2 regions of the Streptomyces inhibens genome follow, and region 1 is predicted to be linked to the other one. Evidence: riboswitches for the same ligand, from Rfam matches in the RefSeq annotation. Region 1 holds a riboswitch; the other holds the start of a gene.

Region 1 (3,543 bases):
TTACGGGCGCCTGCCACCACATCGGGCGTGAAGGCCAGATCGCGGACCAGGTCGACCATGCCGCAGGCGTGGATCATGCGGACCGCGACTTGGCTGACGTCGGCGGGCAGACCGGCGAGGTCCGCCTCGGCGCGGATGGTGGCGAAGGACTGGCGGTAGATCGCCGCACCGTCCTTCTCGTAGTCGAACGCGGTCACTGTGGCCTCGAAGGTGTTGGGGGTGTCGGGTGCGGGGTGGCGCGTGGGGTGGTTCATGGGGCTGCCTGGGGAGTTCACGATGTCGGGTGGGGTGCCGGTACCGGGGCCGGGGCGGTGGGGTGTGCCTCGTCCCGTACGACCGATGTCCGGTAGCCCTCGGCCGTTGCCAGGACGTCGACCCAGGTGCCGTGCGGGTGGCCGCAGCGGCGTTCGCAGCCGGACCAGTGGACGGGTAGGCCCTTGTGGAGGCCCTGTAGGGGCAGGTCCTTTACGGAGAGCTCGCCGGGGGCCGGTGTGCCCTTGGTGAGCGCGGCCGCCGCGTCGGCGCGTACGTCGGTGCGGGACTTGGCGCAGCCGGGGCGGCCGGTGCAGGCGCTGATGCGGTGCCAGGGGGAGGCCGGGTCGGTGATCAGGCCGGCGGCGGCCAGCTCGCGCAGCCGGGGGGCGGCCGCGGTGGCCGGCAGTCCGGGGATGACGATGCCGCGCCAGGGCGTGAGGCGTAGTTCGCCGGATCCGTCGTCGGCGGCGATGGCGGTCAGCAGGCGCCATTGGGCGACGGTCAGCCGGCCGAGCGGCGCCAGGACCGACAAGGCGCGTCGGTCGTCGGGGCCTTCGATGACGCCGGGGGCGGAGGAGTCCGCGTACGCGGACCTGATGACGGCCGCCCGCGGACCGTCCGCCACGTACTCCGCCGCGATGCCCGCCGCCCGCAGCCCGTCCGCCACGGCATGGGCCGTCAGGCCGTATCCGTCGGGGAGTTCGCGGACCCGCCAGGCGCCGCTGCCGCTCGCCCCGGCGGTGGTCAGGAAGCATGCGGCGGCGGCGAGCGCGGCGCGCGGTAGGTCGGCGCCGGCGATCCGCAGCGCCGCCGGATCGTCACCGACCCGCAGCAGGGCGCCGCCCCCGGGCCCGGCCGGGCCACCGGAAGCCGGGCCCCCGCCCGATTCTGCGACCAAGGTCACATCGCCGCCGAGCGCCGCCACATCGCCCCGCCCGTCGTCCAGGACGAAGAGAAACCGGCCGGACAGCGCGGTCGCGGACTCGCTCGTGCAGAGCAGGGTGTCCAGCTCCCGGGCCCACAACCGCACGTCAGCGGGGGTGTGATGGTCCAGCCCGGCCAGTGGGGAGGCGAGGATGTTGCGGATGCGTTCGTGGCGTTCGGAGGGCAGCAGGCCGGCGTCGCGCAGCAGGCCGGCGAGCCGGGCGCCACAGTCGTCCGCGAGGCCGCGGAGCTCCGCGTTGCCGCGGGAGGTCAGGGAGAGATGGCCGTCGCCGAGCAGGTCGGCGGCGTCGGCCAGCGCAGTTGCCTGACGTACCGTCAAGTTACCGGCGGGCAGCCGCACTCGGGCGAGGTGCCCGTCGGCGGCGGAGTGCAGCCGCAGCGCTCCCGGGCAGGCGTCACCGCGGTCCCGTATGGGCGGTTCGGCCCCTTGGGGCCGTATCGAGGGGGAGGGCGGCATGGCGGCGAGCATACCGACGACGCGCCCCGCGGATCCGGGGCGGATCCGGCCACGGACCCGGCCGGAACCCCGGGGCGGATCCGTGCCACGGGCCCGGCCACGGACCCGGGAGGCGCGCCCCGGGCGGGCAGCCGCACAGGCCCGCTTACCTCCCCCGGCCGCAGCCCTTACTATGCAGGTCGGTGGGTCGGCTGACCCGCCGGACGCCAGCGACGGCGCAGGGTCTTACGGCCCTAGGGAGGAAGCCCGGTGAGAATCCGGCGCGGTCCCGCCACTGTGAACCCGGCCTGTGCCGGGCGAGCCAGGAACTCCCGCCGTCCTTACGACCACCCGGGGCGCGGACACCCCGAGGAAGGCCTGCGCTCGCATGCTTCTGCTGCTGTCGACCTCCGACACCGACCTGCTCAGCGCCCGCGCGGCCACGGGCCCCGTGCCGTACCGGCTCGCCAACCCCGCCCGCCTCGACGTCGCCGAGCTGCCCGCGCTGCTGGAGGGCGTCGACCTCGTCGTCGTACGCCTCCTCGGTGGTATCCGCGCCTGGCAGGAGGGGCTGGATCTGCTGCTCGCAGAGGACCAGCACCGGCCGGTCGTCGTGCTCACCGGTGAACAGGCCCCCGACGCCCAGCTCATGGAGCAGTCCACGGTCCCCGTCGGCATCGCGGCCGAGGCGCACGCCTACCTGGCGCACGGCGGTCCCGCCAACCTCGACCAGCTCGCCCGCTTCCTCTCCGACACGGTGCTGCTGACCGGCCATGGCTTCGAGTCGCCGGCGCCCGCCCCGTCCTGGGGTCACCTGGAGTGGGACGCCCGCCGTGAGAGCGGCCCGCTGGTCGCCGTGCTCTACTACCGCGCCCACCACATGAGCGGCAACACCGCCTTCGTACGGGCCCTGTGCGAGCAGATCGAGGAGGCGGGCGGCCGTGCCCTCCCGCTCTTCGTCGCCTCCCTGCGCGCCCCCGAGCCCGAGCTGATCGAGGCACTGCGGGCCGCCGACGCCATCGTCACCACGGTCCTCGCCGCGGGCGGCACCAAGCCCGCCGAGGCCTCCGCCGGCGGCGACGACGAGTCCTGGGACGCGGGCGCGCTGGCCGCCCTCGACGTACCGATCCTCCAGGCCCTGTGCCTGACCGGGTCGCGCGCCGCATGGGAGGAGAACGACGAGGGCCTGTCCCCGCTGGACGCCGCCTCGCAGATCGCCGTCCCCGAGTTCGACGGCCGGCTGATCACCGTCCCGTTCTCCTTCAAGGAGGTCGACGAGGACGGCCTTCCGGTCTATGTCGCCGACCCCGAGCGTGCCTCCCGGGTCGCCGGGATCGCGGTGCGCCACGCCCGGCTGCGCCACATCCCGGCCGCCGAGAAGCGGCTGGCGCTGGTGCTGTCCGCGTACCCCACCAAGCACTCCCGTATCGGCAATGCGGTCGGGCTGGACACCCCGGCCTCCGCCGTCGAACTGCTGCGCCGTCTGCGGTCCGAGGGCTACGACTTCGGTACGGAGCCGGTCCCGGGCCTGGAGTCCGGCGACGGTGACGAGCTGATCTACGCCCTCATCGAGGCCGGCGGCCACGACCAGGAGTGGCTCACCGAGGAGCAGCTCGCCCGCAACCCGGTCCGGATCCCGGCCGCCGACTACCGGCGCTGGTACGGCACGCTGCCGCAGGAGCTGCGCGACTCGGTGGAGCAGCACTGGGGGCCGCCGCCCGGCGAGATGTTCGTCGACCGCAGCCGCAACCCCGAGGGCGACATCGTGCTCGCCGCCCTGCGCCGCGGCAATCTCCTCATCCTCATCCAGCCGCCGCGCGGCTTCGGCGAGAACCCGATCGCGATCTATCACGACCCTGATCTGCCGCCCTCGCACCACTACTTGGCGGCCTACCGCTGGATCGCGG
Region 2 (3,543 bases), 1.7 Mb from region 1:
GCAGGGGCAGGACAAGGAGTGCGGTGGCGCCCGGGCGGTGCCGCGGCGGGAGATCGGGGAACAGTCTTATGGCCGTACGTCGGCTCAATCATGCGGTGCTGTATGTCCGGGATGTGGTGCGGTCCGTCGCCTTCTACACCGAGACCCTGGGGCTCACGGTGGATGTCGAGATACCGGGGCGGGCCGCTTTCCTCAGCGCGCCCGGCTCGCTCAACGATCACGATCTGGGGCTGTTCGCGGTGGGCCCCGACGCGCCGGGACCGGAGACCGGGCGGGTCGGGCTCTACCACCTGGCCTGGGAGGTCGGCACGCTCGGCGAACTCGCCGCGACAGAGGCGCAGCTCACCGAGCGCGGCTCCCTGGTCGGCGCCAGCGACCACCTTGTCGCCAAGTCCCTGTACGCCAAGGACCCGGACGGCAACGAGTTCGAGGTGATGTGGCGGGTCCCGCGGAAGGACTGGCCGGGCCCGGACCAGGCGAACCGGCTGGTCCCGCTCGATCTCGCGGCGGCTCTGAAGCGCTGGGGGCCGGATCTGGTGACGGGGGCGGCGGCCGGTTCGGCCACGTGAGAGGCGTGGTGGCCGACTTGGGCAGGTGACGGAGGCGGCGGCCGCGTTGGGCGGGTGGCGGGAAGTTCCTGGCCAAGCCGGCCGGGATCCCGGGCCCCGGTGGCCCCCTGGCCCCGGCGCCCGACGGTGTACGTACGGGGCTCCAGGGGAGCGGGGTGCCTCAGACGCCAGAGGGCTCAGGTGGTTGAGGAGGCCGACGTCGCCCGGTCCGCCGAGTCCGTTCGCTCGGCCCGCTGCGCCCAGCGCCTTTCGACGCCGGCCAGCCGCCAGTACGCCAGCGCCGCGGCCCACACCACCACGAACAGGCCGACGATGATGAAGCCGACATTGTCCAGGTCGAGGGTGGAAATCCAGCCGGTCAGCGGGTCGTTGAGGGCGAGCTTGTCGTGCAGCACGGTCACCAGCTCGATGGTGCCGATGAAGAAGGCGACGGCGATCGACAGACCGGTGATGGTGAGGTTGTAGTAGACCTTGCGCACCGGGTTGGAGAACGCCCACTGGTAGGCGAAGTTCATGAACGTGCCGTCGAGGGTGTCGAACAGGCTCATTCCGGCGGCGAACAGCAACGGCAGACACAGCACGGCGTACCAGGGAAGGCCGGCCGCGGCGCCGCTGCCCGCCATCACCATCAGGGTCACTTCGGTGGCGGTGTCGAAGCCGAGCCCGAAGAGGAAGCCGAGCGGGAACATCTGGCCGGGGCGGGAGATCGAGCGGGTGAACCGTCCCAGGAAGCGGTTCATGAAGCCGCGTGAATCGAGGCGCTGCTCCAGCTCGGTCTCGTCGTAGCGGCCGTCGCGCATCCCGCGGAAGACCCGCCAGATCCCGGCCAGCGCGATGAGGTTGAGGGCGGCGATGAGGTAGAGGAACGTCCCGGAGACCGTGGTGCCGATGGTGCCCAGGATTTGGTGGGTACGGGACTGGTCGTTGAGCAGGGTGCCGGCGAGCTGGGCGCCGCCCGCCACCAGGGCGGCCATCGCGACGACCACGCTGGAGTGGCCGAGGGCGAACCAGAAGCCCACCGAGACCGGCCGCTTGCCGTCGGCCATCAGCTTGCGGGTGGTGTTGTCGATGGCTGCGATGTGATCGGCGTCGAAGGCATGCCGCATACCGAGGGTGTACGCGGTGATGCCGAGGCCCACGCCGAAGACCTGGCTTCCGACGGAGTAGTGGTTCGGGACCACGAGCAGGAAGAGCACGCCGAAGGCGACGATGTGCAGGCCGGCTATGACGGCCATCAGGCCCGCGGTACGGATGGTGTCCTGCCGGCGCCAGCGGAATGCGGCGGGGGCGGGGGTGTTCGGGGTATCGGTGGACAGGGCCATCCGGCGGTCACGCTCCAGCACCTCGTGGATCAGTTCGTGAGATGCCGTGGCCGGTCTCCTGGCTTACGGGTACACGTGTCCGTCCCCGCCTTCCCGGCCGCGGGATGCGGTCAGTGGCGCCGTACACGCACCGGGCGCATACGGAAAGGGCTGGAAACTCCCCGATCACAGTGGCGAGGGCCGCTCCGGCCTGGGACCACAAGGTCCGTCACCGGTCTTCCCGAACACCACGGCCCGGCCACTCTAGCGGCCGTCGGGGAGAGATGGCGTGTGGGGGCGTTCCCGCAGGTGAGGGGGGCGGTGGTGCCGCGAAGTCAGTAGTCCAAGGAGGAGAGAAAGGCGTGCAGTTCATGGTCAAAGAGAGCGGGGTTCTCCAGGTTGACCATATGGCCCGCGCCCGGTATTCGGACTCTTCGGGCGCGGGGCACGGTCAGCGCTATCGCATGGGCATTGGCGGAGATGTCCGTACTGTCGAGGTCGCCGTCGAACACGACCGTCGGCACCCGGATCTCGCCCAGGCGGTCGGCGGCGCCGACTTCCAGGGGCATGCCGGCGCCCACTCCATCGGCGTGCACCTCCACATTGGCCTCGGCCGATGCGCGCATCCGCTCGCGGAATCCCGGGTGCACGGCGGACGGTTCGCGATGCGGCCCGTCCACCCACATCCGCAGGAAGTGCTCGACATACCGCTCCGCGCCGTCCGGTGCGCCGATGGCCGCCACCTGCTCCCTGATGTGTGCCAGGACGAAGGGATCGGTGAAGGCGCGACCGCTGACCCCGGGGGAGGCGAGCGCAAGGGCCGTCACCCGGTCCGGGTGGGCTATGGCGGCGTCCAGCGCGACCCGCGCACCATGGGAAAGGCCGACGAGCACGGCACTGGGGACATCGAGCGCGTCGAGCAACGCGCACAGGTCGTCATGGTTGGCGTAGTCCCCGGCCACGGTGGAGGAGAGGCCATGGCCGCGGGAGTCGTAGCGGATCGCGCGCAGGCCGGAGTTCACCAGCCAGGCGAACTGCTCGTCCCACATGTGCTGGTCGAGCATGCCGCCGTGCAGCAGCACCACCGCGGGGCCCGCGCCGGCCGTCTCGTAGAACAGCTCGCCGTCGTCGACCGGCACGATCCCGTTGTCGATCTCGGACCAGGCGGTGATTGGTCGGGTCATTCTCCGGGCCGTCCTTTGCGTGCCAGATGCGGTGGGGTGGGTGGGCTGTCATCGGCTGAGTTGCCGTTACTGCTTTTACTGCTTGTACTGCCGTGGCTGTCGTAACCAGCCTGACTGTCTTGACTGCCCTGACTGTCGGTTTCCTCCCGTGGAACGCGCGAGCCGTTCGCCAGGTGCCGGAATTCCTCGCCGATCCGGTCGAGTACGTGCAGTGCGGTGCGGATGTCCTCGGCGGGCAGATCGGCCAACCGCTGCCGCAGCTCCGTCGCCTCGAACTCCTGGATCCCGCGTATCACCTCCGTGCCTTCGGCGGTGAGCCGGATCAGGGACGAGCGGCGGTGTGCGGGATTCGGTGCCGTCACGACCAGGCCCAGCTCCGCGGCGTGGTTCACCCAGCGCTGCACCGGCTGTCGGTCGAGGCCCATCGAGCGCGCCAACTGCGGCACGGTCCGGGGGCCTTCGCTGCGCAGGGCGTCCAGCAGCGCGTGT

Evidence for each region. A riboswitch is a leader RNA that binds a small molecule or an ion and turns the genes downstream of it on or off. The one in region 1 is predicted to bind cobalamin.
Region 2: another riboswitch for cobalamin. It lies ahead of nicT (Nickel transporter NicT); the one in region 1 lies ahead of cobN (cobaltochelatase subunit CobN).

Annotation. Positions count from the first base shown of each region.
Region 1 covers NZ_CP084681.1:4,942,860-4,946,402, reverse strand. The annotation lists gene KI385_RS22600 (precorrin-8X methylmutase) at 1-197, opposite strand, end outside; gene cobG (precorrin-3B synthase) at 272-1,657, opposite strand; cobalamin riboswitch at 1,856-1,988, shown strand; gene cobN (cobaltochelatase subunit CobN) at 2,025-3,543, shown strand, end outside.
Region 2 covers NZ_CP084681.1:3,215,349-3,218,891, reverse strand. The annotation lists gene KI385_RS14850 (VOC family protein) at 69-569, shown strand; gene nicT (Nickel transporter NicT) at 746-1,891, opposite strand; cobalamin riboswitch at 1,923-2,138, opposite strand; gene KI385_RS14840 (alpha/beta fold hydrolase) at 2,206-3,054, opposite strand; gene KI385_RS14835 (MarR family winged helix-turn-helix transcriptional regulator) at 3,051-3,543, opposite strand, start outside.